2 linked regions of the Methylibium petroleiphilum PM1 genome follow. The protein of the gene in region 1 binds, or shares a complex with, the protein of each later gene. Links are inferred from orthologs where the notes say so. Each region holds a gene or a part of one and is shown in the gene's direction. Other genes may lie near its edges.

The links. Proteins that work in one complex are often made in the same cells at the same time.
Region 2: the proteins of rpsJ (region 1) and nusB are in contact, whole or in part, in a solved structure (PDB 3D3B), measured with the Escherichia coli proteins. The link is inferred for Methylibium petroleiphilum PM1 from one-to-one orthologs.

Annotation. Positions count from the first base shown.
Region 1 is NC_008825.1:3,644,977-3,652,564, reverse strand. What follows is about bases 1,797-4,670. They hold rpsJ (30S ribosomal protein S10), read left to right. Parts: upstream 1,797-3,014; coding sequence 3,015-3,326; downstream 3,327-4,670. Other genes in these bases: rplD (50S ribosomal protein L4), read left to right, coding at 4,193-4,670; rplC (50S ribosomal protein L3), read left to right, coding at 3,513-4,193; tuf (elongation factor Tu), read left to right, coding at 1,797-2,925. Also shown: fusA (elongation factor G), read left to right, coding at 1-1,610; more of tuf, read left to right, coding at 1,735-1,796; more of rplD, read left to right, coding at 4,671-4,813; rplW (50S ribosomal protein L23), read left to right, coding at 4,810-5,124; rplB (50S ribosomal protein L2), read left to right, coding at 5,124-5,948; rpsS (30S ribosomal protein S19), read left to right, coding at 5,961-6,236; rplV (50S ribosomal protein L22), read left to right, coding at 6,244-6,576; rpsC (30S ribosomal protein S3), read left to right, coding at 6,591-7,490; rplP (50S ribosomal protein L16), read left to right, coding at 7,493-7,588. UniProt on the Escherichia coli protein: Involved in the binding of tRNA to the ribosomes. Part of the processive rRNA transcription and antitermination complex (rrnTAC). The complex forms an RNA-chaperone ring around the RNA exit tunnel of RNA polymerase (RNAP).
Region 2 is NC_008825.1:3,128,623-3,136,191, forward strand. The notes cover bases 2,924-5,778. They hold nusB (transcription antitermination factor NusB), read left to right. Parts: upstream 2,924-4,013; coding sequence 4,014-4,544; downstream 4,545-5,778. Other genes in these bases: ribBA (bifunctional 3,4-dihydroxy-2-butanone-4-phosphate synthase/GTP cyclohydrolase II), read left to right, coding at 2,924-3,501; ribH (6,7-dimethyl-8-ribityllumazine synthase), read left to right, coding at 3,535-4,017; MPE_RS14880 (pyridoxal phosphate-dependent aminotransferase), read left to right, coding at 4,596-5,777. Outside these bases: MPE_RS22825 (type IV pilus modification PilV family protein), read left to right, coding at 1-441; bifunctional diaminohydroxyphosphoribosylaminopyrimidine deaminase/5-amino-6-(5-phosphoribosylamino)uracil reductase RibD, read left to right, coding at 503-1,636; MPE_RS14860 (riboflavin synthase), read left to right, coding at 1,705-2,322; more of ribBA, read left to right, coding at 2,407-2,923; MPE_RS22830 (serine/threonine-protein kinase), read left to right, coding at 5,876-7,372; MPE_RS14890 (TssQ family T6SS-associated lipoprotein), read left to right, coding at 7,372-7,569. UniProt on the Escherichia coli protein: Part of the processive rRNA transcription and antitermination complex (rrnTAC). The complex forms an RNA-chaperone ring around the RNA exit tunnel of RNA polymerase (RNAP).

The DNA of each region.
Region 1 (7,588 bases):
ACCCGGTGCCCATCGTGCTGCCGATCGGTGCCGAGGAGAACTTCACCGGTGTGATCGACCTCATCAAGATGAAGGCGATCATCTGGGATGAAGCCTCCCAGGGCATGAAGTTCAACTACGAGGACATCCCCGCTGACCTGCAGGCCGAGTCGCAGAAGTGGCGCGAGAACATGGTCGAGGCTGCGGCCGAGGCCAGCGAAGAGCTGATGAACAAGTATCTCGAATCGGGCGAACTGACCGAGGCGGAGATCAAGTTCGGCATCCGCACGCGCACGATCGCCGCCGAGATCCAGCCGATGTTCTGTGGCACCGCCTTCAAGAACAAGGGCGTGCAGCGCATGCTCGACGGCGTGATCGACTTCATGCCGTCGCCGATCGACATTCCCCCGGTTCCCGGCCATGACGACGACGACAAGGAAGTGGTTCGTCGTGCGGCCGATGACGAGAAGTTCGCCGCGCTGGCTTTCAAGCTGATGACCGACCCCTACGTCGGCCAACTCACCTTCGTGCGCGTCTATTCGGGTGTGCTGAAGTCCGGTGATTCGGTTTTCAACCCGATCCGAGGCAAGAAGGAGCGCATCGGGCGGATCCTGCAGATGCATGCCAACCAGCGCGAAGAGATCAAGGAGATCCTGGCCGGCGACATCGCGGCCTGCGTGGGCCTGAAGGAAGTGACCACGGGCGAGACGCTGTGCGATCCGGACGCGATCATCACGCTCGAGAAGATGATCTTCCCCGAGCCGGTGATCTCGCAGGCCGTCGAGCCCAAGACCAAGGCCGACCAGGAGAAGATGGGCATCGCCCTGGGTCGTCTGGCTCAGGAAGACCCGTCGTTCCGCGTGCGCACCGATGAAGAGTCCGGCCAGACCATCATCTCCGGCATGGGCGAGCTGCACCTGGAAATCATCGTCGATCGCATGAAGCGCGAGTTCGGCGTAGAGGCCAACGTCGGCAAGCCGCAGGTTGCCTACCGCGAAACCATCCGCAAGCCGGTGTCGGACATCGAAGGCAAGTTCGTTCGCCAGTCGGGCGGCAAGGGCCAGTACGGCCACGTCGTGCTGAAGATCGAGCCGCAGGAGCCAGGCAAGGGTTTCGAGTTCGTCGACGCCATCAAGGGTGGCGTGGTGCCGCGCGAGTTCATCCCGGCGGTCAAGAAGGGCGTCGAAGATTCGCTGCCGAACGGCGTGCTCGCGGGCTTCCCGGTGGTGGACGTGAAGGTCACGCTGACCTTCGGTTCGTACCACGAGGTCGACTCGAACGAGAACGCCTTCAAGATGGCCGCGTCGCTGGGCTTCAAGGACGGCTGTCGCAAGGCCTCGCCGGTCATCCTCGAGCCGATGATGGCCGTGGAAGTTGAGACACCGGAAGACTACGCCGGCAACGTCATGGGCGACCTGTCGTCCCGTCGCGGCATGGTGCAGGGCATGGACGACATGCCGGGCGGTGGCAAGGCCATCAAGGCCGAGGTGCCGCTGTCGGAGATGTTTGGCTACTCGACCACGCTGCGCTCGATGTCGCAGGGCCGCGCCACGTACACGATGGAGTTCAAGCACTACAGCGAAGCGCCCAAGAACGTGGCCGACGCGATCATCACGTCGCGCGCGAAGTAAAAGCGCTGAGAAAACAAGCCGGTCTTCGGTGAGGTGCCGCCTGCTGCCAGTGGCAGGTGAATCCGCTCCCCGCCGGAGACCTTAAACCGAACACTGGCACTGTTCTTTATCTGGAGATTCTGAAATGGCCAAGAGCAAATTCGAGCGGACCAAGCCGCACGTGAACGTTGGGACGATTGGGCACGTGGACCACGGGAAGACGACGCTGACGGCGGCGATCACGACGATTCTGTCGTCGAAGTTCGGTGGTGAGGCCAAGGCGTACGACCAGATCGACGCGGCGCCCGAAGAGAAGGCGCGCGGCATCACGATCAACACGGCGCACGTTGAGTACGAGACCGCCAACCGGCACTACGCGCACGTTGACTGCCCCGGACACGCCGACTACGTGAAGAACATGATCACGGGTGCGGCGCAGATGGACGGCGCCATCCTCGTGTGCTCGGCCGCCGACGGCCCGATGCCCCAGACCCGCGAGCACATCCTGCTGGCCCGTCAGGTCGGCGTGCCCTACATCATCGTCTTCCTGAACAAGTGCGACATGGTCGACGACGCCGAGCTCCTCGAGCTGGTGGAGATGGAAGTGCGCGAACTGCTCGACAAGTACGAGTTCCCCGGTGACGCCACCCCCATCGTCCACGGCTCGGCCAAGCTCGCCCTCGAAGGCGACAAGGGCGAACTCGGCGAACAAGCCATCATGAAGCTGGCCGAAGCCCTCGACAGCTACATCCCCACGCCCGAGCGTGCGGTGGACGGCGCCTTCCTGATGCCGGTGGAAGACGTGTTCTCCATCTCCGGGCGCGGCACCGTCGTCACCGGCCGTGTCGAACGCGGCATCATCAAGGTCGGCGAGGAAATCGAGATCGTCGGCATCAGCGCCACGCAGAAGACCACCTGCACCGGCGTCGAGATGTTCCGCAAGCTGCTCGACCAGGGTCAGGCGGGCGACAACGTCGGCATCCTGCTGCGCGGCACCAAGCGCGAAGACGTGCAGCGCGGCCAGGTGCTGTGCAAGCCCGGCTCGGTCAAGCCGCACACCCACTTCACCGCCGAGATCTACGTCCTGAGCAAGGAAGAGGGCGGCCGACACACGCCGTTCTTCAACAACTACCGTCCCCAGTTCTACTTCCGCACGACGGACGTGACGGGCGCGGTGGAGTTGCCCAAGGACAAGGAGATGGTGATGCCGGGCGACAACGTGAGCATCACGGTCAAGCTGATCAACCCGATCGCGATGGAAGAAGGCCTGCGCTTCGCCATCCGTGAGGGCGGCCGCACCGTCGGCGCAGGCGTCGTCGCCAAAATCATCGAGTAATGCATGACGGCGGGTGGGTACGTCCCGCCCCGCCTTTCACCACCCCGCTGCGGGCGCTGCCCGCCGCACCGCTCTTTGAAGGAACCGTCATGCAAAAGCAAAAGATCCGCATCCGCCTGAAGGCATTCGATTACAAGCTGATCGATCAATCGGCCCTCGAGATCGTCGACACCGCCAAGCGCACCGGCGCCATCGTCAAGGGCCCGGTGCCCCTGCCGACACGCATGCAGCGTTTCGACATCCTGCGTTCGCCGCACGTCAACAAGAGCTCGCGCGACCAGTTCGAGATCCGCACCCACCAGCGCCTGATGGACATCGTCGATCCCACCGACAAGACCGTCGACGCGCTGATGAAGCTTGACCTGCCGGCCGGCGTGGACGTCGAGATCAAGCTGCAGTAAGTTCCGATCGGGTTCGCTGCGGACCCGGGTGGTTGCGGCTTCGGCCGCTGCTGCTACAATCGCAGGCTTTTCTGCCCTCGGCACTCCGGTGTCGCGGGCAAAACATCGTGGTGACCCGGCGCAATGCGTTCGGTCGCCTCAGTGAAGTCAGTCCGACCAATCGATGTCGGACATTGGAGAAGAACCATGACTACAGCCAATCCGGGCGATCGCCTCGGCTTGCTGGGCCGCAAGGTGGGCATGATGCGCATCTTCACGGACGACGGCGACGCCGTGCCCGTGACGGTGCTTGACGTGTCCAACAATCGCGTCACCCAGGTCAAGACCGTCGAAACCGACGGCTACAGCGCCATCCAGGTGACATTTGGCGCCCGCAAGGCGTCGCGCGTCACGAAGCCAGAGGCCGGGCATCTCGCCAAGGCGGGTGTCGAGGCTGGCGAAATCCTGCGTGAATTCGCGGTCAGCGCCGAAGTGGCGGCCGAGTACAAGCCGGGCGGCACGCTGCCGGTCGGCCTGTTCGCCGCCGGCCAGAAGGTCGACGTGCAGGGTACGTCGATCGGCAAGGGCTTCACCGGCACCATCAAGCGGCACAACTTCGGCTCGCAGCGCGCGTCGCACGGCAACAGCCGTTCGCACAACGTGCCGGGCTCGATCTCGATGGCCCAGGATCCGGGTCGCGTGTTCCCGGGCAAGAAGATGTCCGGCCACCGCGGCGACGTGACCAAGACCACCCAGAACCTTGACATCGTGCGTGTCGACGAGGCCCGCCAGCTGCTGCTGGTGCGCGGCGCGGTTCCTGGTGCGAAGAACGGTTTCGTGACCGTGCGCCCGGCCGTCAAGGTCAAGGCCAAGAAGGGAGCGAACTGATGGAACTCGAGCTCCTGAACGAACAAGGCCAGGCCGCCTCGAAGGTCGACGCGCCGGACACCGTGTTCGGTCGCGACTACAACGAAGCGCTGGTGCACCAGGTGGTGGTGGCCTACCAGGCGAATGCCCGCCAAGGTACGCGCGCCCAGAAGGATCGCCAGACGGTCAAGCACTCGACCAAGAAGCCGTGGCGCCAGAAGGGCACCGGCCGGGCTCGCGCCGGCATGACCTCGTCGCCGCTGTGGCGCGGAGGCGGTCGGATCTTCCCGAACAGCCCGGAAGAGAACTTCAGCCACAAGGTCAACAAGAAGATGTACCGCGCCGGCATGGCTGCCATCTTCTCGCAGCTCGCTCGTGAAGGTCGCTTGGCCGTGGTGGATTCGATCAAGGTCGAGACGCCCAAGACCAAGGCGCTGGCCGCGAAGTTCAAGGCCATGGGCCTGGAGTCGGTGCTGGTGATCGCGGACGAGGTGGATGAGAACCTGTTCCTCGCGTCGCGCAACCTCGCCAACGTGCTGGTGATCGAGCCGCGTTATGCCGATCCGCTGTCGCTGGTCTTCTACAAGAAGGTCCTGGTGACGAAGGGCGCGATCGAGAAGCTCAAGGAGATGCTGGCATGAGCGCTCTCAAGTTCGATGAAGGTCGCCTGATGAAGGTGCTGGTCGCGCCGATCGTGTCCGAGAAGGCCACGGCGGTCGCCGAGTCGCACAACCAGGTGCTGTTCAAGGTGCTGCAGGACGCGACCAAGCCCGAGATCAAGGCGGCGGTGGAACTGCTGTTCAAGGTCGAGGTCGACAAGGTGTCGGTCGTGAACACCAAGGGCAAGACCAAGCGCTTCGGCAAGGGTGTGGGTCGCCGCGACAACGTTCGCAAGGCCTATGTCTGCCTGAAGGCGGGTCAGGAGCTCAACTTCTCCGGGGAGGCCGCGTAATGGCCGTCGTCAAAGTCAAGCCCACGTCCCCTGGCCGCCGTGCCGTGGTGAAGGTGGTGCATTCGCACCTGCACAAGGGCAAGCCCGAAGCGTCGCTGCTCGAGCCGCAGATCCAGAATGCAGGCCGGAACAACAACGGCCACATCACCATCCGGCACAAGGGCGGTGGTCACAAGCACCACTACCGCGTGGTCGATTTCAAGCGCAACAAGGACGGCATCCCGGCGAAGGTCGAGCGTATCGAGTACGACCCGAACCGAACCGCCCACATCGCGCTGGTGTGCTACGCCGATGGAGAGCGCCGTTACATCATCGCTCCGCGCGGTCTGGAAGTCGGTGCCACCATCCTGAGCGGCTCGGAAGCGCCGATCAAGGCCGGCAACACGCTGCCGATCCGCAACATCCCGGTGGGCTCGACGATGCACTGCGTCGAACTGCTGGCCGGCAAGGGCGCGCAGATCGCGCGCTCGGCTGGCACTTCGGTGACGCTGCTGGCACGCGAAAGCACCTACGCCCAGGTTCGCCTGCGCTCGGGTGAGGTGCGTCGCATCCACATCGAGTGCCGTGCCACGATCGGCGAGGTGAGCAACGAAGAGCACAACCTGCGCCAGTACGGCAAGGCCGGTGCGATCCGCTGGAAGGGCGTTCGCCCGACCGTTCGTGGCGTGGCCATGAACCCGGTGGACCACCCGCACGGCGGCGGCGAAGGCCGCACCGGCGAGGGCCAGGTGCCGGTGTCGCCTTGGAACACGATGACCAAGGGCTACCGCACTCGCAGCAACAAGCGCACGCAGACGTTCATCGTCTCGCGTCGCAAGAAGTAAGGGGCACGCTCGATGGCACGCTCACTGAAGAAGGGTCCGTTCGTGGACCACCACCTGGTGGCCAAGGTCGAGAAGGCCGTGGCGATCAAGGACAAGAAGCCGATCAAGACCTGGTCGCGCCGCTCGACGATCCTGCCCGATTTCATCGGGCTGACGATCGCCGTGCACAACGGCAAGCAGCACGTCCCCGTGTACGTGACCGATCAGATGGTCGGCCACAAGCTCGGCGAGTTCGCCCTGACCCGCACGTTCAAGGGTCATCCGGCGGACAAGAAGGCGAAGAAGTAAGGGGATGATGATGGAAACCCGAGCAATCGTTCGCGGCGTGCGTCTGTCGGTCGACAAGGGTCGGCCGGTGGCTGACCTGGTCCGCGGCAAGAAGGTGGACCAGGCGCTCAACATCCTGGAATTCACGCAGAAGAAGGCCGCCGTCATCATCAAGAAGGCGCTGGAATCGGCGATCGCCAATGCCGAGCACAACGACGGTGCCGACATCGACGAGCTGAAGGTCAAGACGATCCACGTCGAGCAGGGTGCGACCCTGAAGCGGTTCTCCGCGCGCGCCAAGGGCCGCGGCAACCGCATCAGCAAGCCGACCTGCCACATCTTCGTCACCGTCGGCAACTAAAGGCAGAGAAGACCATGGGACAGAAGATTCATCCGGTCGGCTTCCGCCTGCCCGTCACCCGCAACTGGTCCTCGCGCTGGTACGCGTCGAATCGCAACTTCGCGACGATGCTGGCCGAAGACCTGAAGGTTCGCGAATACCTCAAGGCCAAGCTCAAGAGCGCGGCGGTCTCGCGCATCCTGATCGAGCGGCCCGCCAAGAACGCACGCATCACCATCTACTCGGCGCGTCCGGGCGTGGTGATCGGCAAGAAGGGTGAGGACATCGAGAACCTGAAGGCCGAGCTGACGCGCCGCCTGGGCGTGCCGGTGGCCGTGAACATCGAAGAGGTGCGCAAGCCCGAGATCGATGCCCAGCTGATCGCCGACTCGATCACCCAGCAGCTCGAGAAGCGCATCATGTTCCGCCGCGCGATGAAACGTGCGATGCAGAACGCGATGCGCCTGGGTGCCCAGGGCATCAAGATCATGAGCGCCGGTCGTCTGAACGGCATCGAGATCGCTCGCACCGAGTGGTACCGCGAAGGTCGCGTGCCGCTGCACACGCTGCGCGCCGACATCGACTACGGCTTCTCGGAAGCCAAGACCACCTACGGCATCATCGGCGTGAAGGTCTGGGTCTACCGCGGCGATCGTCTCGCCAATGGCGAAGCGCCCGTCATCAAGACCGACGAGCGCGAAGACGACCGTCGCAATCGCCGCGGCCCGCGCAGCGACCGCCCGGCCGGTGACCGCCGTCCGCCGTCGCGCGACGGTGCTCGCCCGGGCCCGCGTGGTCCGCGTGCCGACGCTGGCGCTGCCGCCCCGACGGACAAGCCGGCCGACGGTGCCGCGCCTGCTGCCGCAGACGGCCCGAAGGCCGCCGTGAAGCGCGTGCGCAAGGCCGTCGCCCCTGGCGACGCCAAAGGAGAATAAAAATGCTGCAACCCTCTCGTCGCAAGTTCCGTAAGGAACAGAAGGGCCGCAACACGGGCATCGCCACCCGCGGTGCGAACGTGTCGTTCGGCGACTTC
Region 2 (7,569 bases), 520 kb from region 1 along the record:
GACATCGCGGCCACCTGTACCCCACTGCAGGCACTGCTGCTGCGCGGCGATCTGTCGGGCTCCTGGGCCGCCGCCGTGACTGGGCTCTCCTTCAGCGCCACGCAGCATCTGCTGGCGGTGCCCGACTGTCATGTGGCCGACGCCGTCAGCCACAACGACGGTCGGCCCATCGCCGGCGTGCGCTCCTATGCCTGCCTGATGCGTGCGGGCGATCACGACACCGATCCGGGCACGCCACGCGCCTGGTCGGGACAGTCCCGCATCGCGCCCGAGCCCGCCGGCACGCAGGTCGTGTGCCGCTACACCACTGCGCCCTCGACGACGCGCAACGAGGAGCATCCGGCCCTCTACAGTCTCGTGACTCGATCCCTTCACCACCAGAACTTCCTGCTGCTGGACACCGGGGCCTGCCCGGCCGGGACCGCGCCGCACCAGCCGTGAAACCGAACGCGAGTGACGCCGGCTCTGCGTCACCCTGCCGGCCTCGCGTATCGTCGAGGGCGTGAAGCTCACCCCCTCCGAATCCTGGGCGCTCGCGCTGCGCAACGCCAACGAAGCCATCGGCCTGTCCGATCCCAACCCCCGGGTCGGCTGCGTCATCACCGCCCCCGACGGTCGCCTGCTGGCCAGTGGACACACGCAGCGCGCCGGCTCGGCGCACGCCGAGGTGTCGGCACTGCGTGCGGCGCAGGCCGCGGGCCACACGGTGCGCGGCGGCACCGCCTGGGTCACGCTCGAGCCCTGCTCGCACCACGGCCGCACCCCGCCCTGCTGCGATGCGCTGGTCGAGGCCGGCGTGGCCCACGTGATGGTGGCGCTGCAGGACCCGAATCCGCTGGTCGCCGGTCACGGCATCGGCCGGCTGCGGGCGGCCGGCATCGACGTGACGGTGCTGGCGCCCGGCGACCCGGTTGCAATCGCCGCGCGCGAGCTGAATATCGGCTTCCTCTCCCGCATGCTGCGCCAGCGGCCGTGGGTGCGCCTGAAGATCGCCGCGTCGCTCGACGGACGCACGGCACTCGACAACGGCCTGAGCCAGTGGATCACCGGCGATGCCGCCCGCACCGACGGCCACGCCTACCGCAAGCGGGCCGGGGCGGTGCTCACCGGCATCGGCACCGTGATCGACGACGACCCGCGGCTCGACGTGCGGCTCGTCGACACCGTGCTGCAGCCGTGCCGGGTCGTCGTCGACTCCAAGCTCGACATCGCGCTCGACGCCCGCATCCTCTCGCCACCGGGCGAGCGGCTGGTCTACACGGCCAGTGCACTGGCCCGCCATGCGGCGCCGAAGGTCCGTGAACTGGCCGAACAGGGCGTGTCGGTGCTGGCCTGTGCCAACGCCGACGGCAAGGTCGATCTGGGCGCGATGCTCGACGACCTGGCGCGGCGCGAGATCAACGAACTGCATGTCGAGGCGGGCAGCAAGCTCAGCGGCTCCTTCGTGCGGGCGGGCCTGGTCGACGAGTTCCTCGTCTACCTGGCGCCGCTGATGCTCGGTGCGGGTCGCGAGATGGCGCGCTTCGGTCCGCTCACTGCACTGACCGAGGGCCTGGCGCTCGAGTTCGTCAGTGTCGAGCGCGTCGGGGCTGATCTGCGCCTGATCGCCCGGCCGCCGGGCCGTGCCGATTTCTGAGCGTCGGCCCGAAGCTGCGCTTGCCCCCGCCGCAGCGGCAGGGCTGCGACGCTGAGACAATCGGAGCCATGTTCACCGGCATCATCAGCGGCCTGGGCCGCCTCAGCAAGGTCGCGCCGCTCGGCGCCGACCCGTCCCACGGCAAGCGCCTCACCATCGCCACGCCGCCGGGCTACCTGGCCGACGTGCAGTTGGGCGACAGCATCGCGCTCAACGGCGCCTGCATGACCGTCACGGCCTTCGACGCGGAGGCGGACTGGTTCACGGTCGACATCTCGGCGGAAAGCCTGGACAAGACGGCCGGCCTCGCCGACCCCGGACCGCTCAACCTCGAGAAGGCTCTGCGCGCCAGCGACCGGCTCGGCGGACACCTGGTATCGGGCCACGTCGACGGCGTCGGCACGGTGACGAAATTCGCGCCGGTCGGCGAATCCTGGGAGCTTTGCATCGCTGCGCCGCAGGCGCTGGGCCGCTACCTCGCCTACAAGGGCTCGATCACCGTCAACGGCGTGAGCCTCACGGTCAACCGCGTCACCGACCACGCCGAGACCACCGAACTCGGCATCAACCTGATCCCGCACACGCTGGAACACACGACGCTCGGCACGCTGAGCGTCGGCGCCCGCGTCAACCTCGAGATCGACCTGATCGCGCGCTACGTCGAGCGCATGCTCGGCAGTCGCTGACGCCGCCGCGCGCCGGCAATTCCCCCGCGCCGAGGCGACGCGCTCCCGCCCGCGCCGCTCCGACCCGCCACCTACAATCCCGCCATGGCCCTTTCCCCTGTTCCCGAGCTGATCGCCGAGCTCGCCGCCGGCCGCATGGTCATCCTGGTCGACGAGGAAGATCGCGAGAACGAGGGCGACCTCGTGATGGCCGCCGAGCACGTCACGCCCGAAGCCATCAACTTCATGGCGCGCTACGGCCGCGGCCTGATCTGCCTCACGCTCACCCGCGAGCGCTGCGAACGGCTGCAACTGCCGCCGATGGCCGCGCGCAACGGCACACAGCACGGCACTGCCTTCACCGTCTCGATCGAGGCCGCCAGCGGCGTGACCACCGGCATCTCCGCGGCCGACCGCGCACGCACCGTGCAGGCCGCGGTGGCGCGCGACGCGAAGGCCAGCGACCTGGTCCAGCCCGGCCACATCTTCCCGCTGCAGGCGCAGGACGGCGGCGTGCTGATGCGCGCCGGGCACACCGAGGCCGGCTGCGACCTCACGCTGATGGCCGGCCTGACGCCTGCGTCGGTGATCTGCGAGATCATGAAGGACGACGGCACGATGGCCCGGCTGCCCGACCTGGTGCTGTTCGCCAGGGAACACGGGCTCAAGATCGGCAGCATCGCCGACCTGATCGAATACCGCAGCCGCAACGAATCGCTCATCACGCGCGTCGCCCAGCGCGTGCTGGTCACGCCGCAGGGCCCGTTCGATTGCCAGGCCTTCCGCGACCGCTCGGGCGCCGTGCACTTGGCGCTGAGCGTGGGGCAATGGGGTGCCGACGACGAGGTGCTGGTGCGAGTGCACGAGCCGCTGTCGGTGCTGGACCTGCTCGACGCCGGCCGCTGCGGCCATTCGTGGCCGCTGCCACGGGCACTGGCCGCGCTGCGGGCGGCCGAACGTGGCGTGGCGGTCCTGCTGAACTGCGGCGAGGCGGGCAACGGCCTGCTGCAGCAGCTGACCGTGGGCCCCGACGCGCCGCCGACCCCGCGCGGCCAGATGGACCTGCGCACCTACGGCGTGGGCGCGCAGATCCTGCGCGAACTCGGCATCGTCCGCATGAAGCTGCTCGGCAGCCCGCGCCGCATGCCCAGCATGGTGGGCTACGGACTCGAGGTCACCGGCTTCGTCGCCGCCGAATGACACCGCGGCACGCCCTTCCACTTCGAGGTTTCGATGCAAGACGCTGACACCCAGACCACGATCTTCGGCAACACCGTCGCCGAACTCGTCGGCGAGAACCTGCGCATCGGCATCGTGCAGGCGCGCTTCAATGCCGCACTCACTGACCGCCTGGCCCAGGCCTGCCTGGTCGAGCTGGAGCTGCTGGGCGTGTCGGCCAAGCACATCGAGCACGTATCGGTACCCGGCGCGCTCGAGATCCCGATCGCACTGCAGGCGATGGCGCGGCGCAAGGACTTCGATGCGCTGATCGCGCTCGGCTGCATCATCCGCGGCGAGACCTACCACTTCGAGCTCGTCAGCAACGAGAGCGGCGCCGGCGTGACGCGCGTTTCGCTCGATCACGCGACCCCGATCGCCAACGCCATCCTCACCGTCGAGAACGAGGACCAGGCCTGGGCCCGCGTCGACGACAAGGGCCGCGATGCCGCGCGCGTCGCCGTCGAGATGGTCAATCTGATGGAAGAGCTTTCGTGACCCCTCAAGACACCGACGGCAGCGTGCCGTCGCCCGCTCCGGCGTCGACCGCCGCCCGCCCTGGCGGCCGCAAGCCGGCGCAGAAGTCTTCGCGTCGGCGTTCGCGCGAGTTCGCGCTGCAGGGCCTGTACCAATGGCTGGTGTCGGGCAGCGAAGCCGTCGTGATCGAGGCCCACATGCGCGAGCTCGACGGCTTCAAGCAGGCCGACGCGGCGCACTTCGACGCCCTGCTGCACGGCTGCGTGGCCGAAGCCGCCGCCCTCGACGCAGTGCTGGCTCGCCACGTGGACCGCAAGACCACCGAGCTGTCGCCGATCGAGCACGGCGTGCTGATGATCGGCGCCTACGAGCTCAAGCACTGCATCGACATCCCCTACCGCGTCGCGATCAACGAGGCGGTGGAACTCGCCAAGAGCTTCGGCGGCACCGACGGCCACAAGTACGTCAACGGCGTGCTCGACAAGGCCGCCGCCGACCTGCGCCCGCTCGAAGTGCAGGCGCGGCGCGCGGCCCCGCCGCGCGACTGAGCTGCGGCGCCCGCCGCCGGCCCCTGCCCTCTCGTTCCGCTGCCGACACGGATGAAGCTCGCCCGGCGCCTCGACCGCATCGAGCCGTTCTACGTGATGGAGTGCGCCAAGGCAGCGGCGCGCATCGCTGCCAGCCCGGCCTGCGATCCGGCACGCGGCGGCGAGCCGATGATCTACCTGAACATCGGTGAACCCGACTTCACCGCGCCGGCGCCGGTGCTCGAGGCGGCGCAGCGCTGCCTCGCCGAGGGCCGCACGCAGTACACCCCGGCCACCGGGCTGCCTGCGCTGCGCGAGGCGCTGTCGCGCTGGTATGCGCAGCGCTTCGCGCTCGACATCGACCCGCAGCGCATCGTCATCACGGCCGGCGCGTCGGCCGCGCTGCAGCTCGCCTGCCTGGCGCTTTTCGAGTCCGGCGACGAGGTGCTGATGCCGGATCCGAGCTACCCCTGCAATCGCCATTTCGTCGCGGCGGCCGACGCCACGCCGGTGCTGCTGCCCTGTGGCCCGGTGCAGCGCTATCAGCTCGACGCCGCCGGGGTGGAGCGGGCGTGGAACGCGCGCACCCGCGGCGTGCTGCTGGCGTCGCCGTCCAACCCCACCGGCACTTCGATCGCCGCCGACGAGATGCAGCGCATCGCACAGGCGGTGCGCGCACGCGGCGGCGTCACGCTGGTCGACGAGATCTACCTGGGCCTGAGCTACGACGCCGCCTACGGCCGCTCCGCGCTCGCCCACGGCGACGACGTGGTGTCGATCAACAGCTTCTCCAAATACTTCAGCATGACCGGCTGGCGGCTGGGCTGGCTGGTGCTGCCGCCCGCGCTGGTGGCGCCGGTCGAGAAGCTGGCGCAGAACCTGTTCATCTGCCCGTCCAGCGTCGCGCAGCACGCGGCGCTGGCCTGCTTCGAGCCCGCATCGATCGCCGAGTACGAACGCCGCCGTGCCGCCTTCCGGGCCCGGCGCGACTACATCGTGCCCGCGCTCGCGTCGCTCGGCCTGCCGGTGCCGGTGCTGCCCGACGGCGCCTTCTATGCCTGGGCCGACTGCTCGACCCACGCCGGCAGCAGCTGGGACCTGGCGTTCGCGCTCATGGATTCGGCCCATGTCGCGCTGACGCCGGGGCGCGATTTCGGCCGGCACGGCACTGAACACCACCTGCGACTGTCCTTCGCCAGCAGCCTGCCGCAGCTCGAACAGGCCGTCGCGCGCCTGCGGCGCGTGCTGGCATGAGGGGCGCAGCGTGAGTTGCGTCACACCCTCGGCCCGACACGTGACACGCGGTTACCACGCCGTACCGTGCCCCGTGCCTGCCTTGGTTGAGGGGCTCCATGGCATCGTCTAAGCTCCGCGTCGTGGAAAGCGCTTCAACTCTCACGCCGCCCCCCGGCACGCTGCAGGAGGCGATCGACAACGCCGAGATCGAAGACACGGTGCTGATGGCGGAGCTGCCGTCCGAGGACGGCGCGAGCCGCGGGCCGCTGCCCACCATCGGCCAGATCGGCCGCTACGCGCTGAAGTACCGCATCGGCGACGGGGGCCTCGGCACCGTGTACGCCGCCGACGACCCGCTGCTGTCGCGCCGCGTCGCGATCAAGACACTCAACCTGATGCCAGCCGGCGCGCGCACCCCGCTCGAGACCGACGCGCGCGAGCCCTTCAACGCGATCTTCCTGCACGAAGCGCGCGCCGCCGCCCACCTGAGCCACCCGCACATCGTGACGGTGTTCGACGCGGGCCTGAGCCCGCAGGGCGCCTACATCGCGATGGAGCTGCTGAAGGGCAAGGACCTGCGCGCACTGTTGAGCGACGGCTGGCGGCCGACAGTGGGCCAGGCGGTGCTGATCATCCGCCGCGTCGCCGACGCGCTAGCCTATGCGCACAGCAAGGGCATCGTCCACCGCGACATCAAGCCGGCCAATATCTTCATGGTCGGCCGCACCCAGCCCAAGGTGCTGGACTTCGGCATCGCCAGCGTCGCGCACGCGCGCGACAGCGGCGGTGCGGTCGGCGGCTCGCCGCACTACATGGCCCCAGAGCAGGTGCGCAACGAGCCGACCGACCGGCGCACCGACGTGTTCTCTCTCGGCGTCGTGCTCTACGAGTTGCTGACCGGGCACCGCGCGTTCGAGGGCGACTCGCTGGCCGCCATCACCGGCGCGGTATGCAGCTTCACGCCACCGATGGCCGACGAGGTGAGCACCGCCGTGCCGCCGGCACTGGCCTCGATCGCCGCGCGGGCCATGGCCAAGCGCCCGGAGGACCGGCCGCGTTCGGCCCGGGCGCTGTCGCGCGACCTGCACGAATGGCTGCAAGCCCACCCCGAAGCGCTGCAATCCGGTGAGGACGACGCGCCGACGGCCGAGCGCCGCTGGCCCCAGTGGGCCTTCGGCAGCCTGGCCCTGGTCGGCGCGGGCCTGATCGGCTTCGGGATCTGGCACGGCCTCGCGTCGGCGCCGGCCGGGCAGAGCCTGGCCGAACCGACGCCCGCCGCGTCGCCGGTCCGGGTGGCCATGGCACCGGCCGAACCCACGGCGCAGGTCACCTCACCGACCGCATCGCCGGCCGCAACGGCCGACCCGCCCGCGACGACCATCGCCCCACCGGCCGCCGCCGGCAGCGGCGTGCTGCAGCTCGCCATCAGCCCGTGGGCGGAGGTCGAGGTCGACGGCAAGGTGCAGGGGCTCACCCCGCCGCTCAACCAGCTCAACCTCCCCGTCGGCCGCCACACTGTGACCCTGCGCAACAGCGGCTATGCGGCCCATGCCATCGCCGTCGACATCGAGGCGAACGAGAGCGTCCTCGTCAAGCACCGTTTCGGACCCTGATGACCCCTGCCGCCCCCACACGCCGGCTGCTGGCCGCCACCACCGCGCTGGCGCTGCTGGCCGGCTGCGCCCAGCTGTCGCCGCCGCCCCCTCCGCCTGCACCGGCGCCGGTGCAGGCGCCGATCCAGCCGCCGCCTCCGCCCGCGCCGCCACCGCCCCCCCCTCCGCCCGCTCCCCCGCCGCCGGTGAGCGTGGTC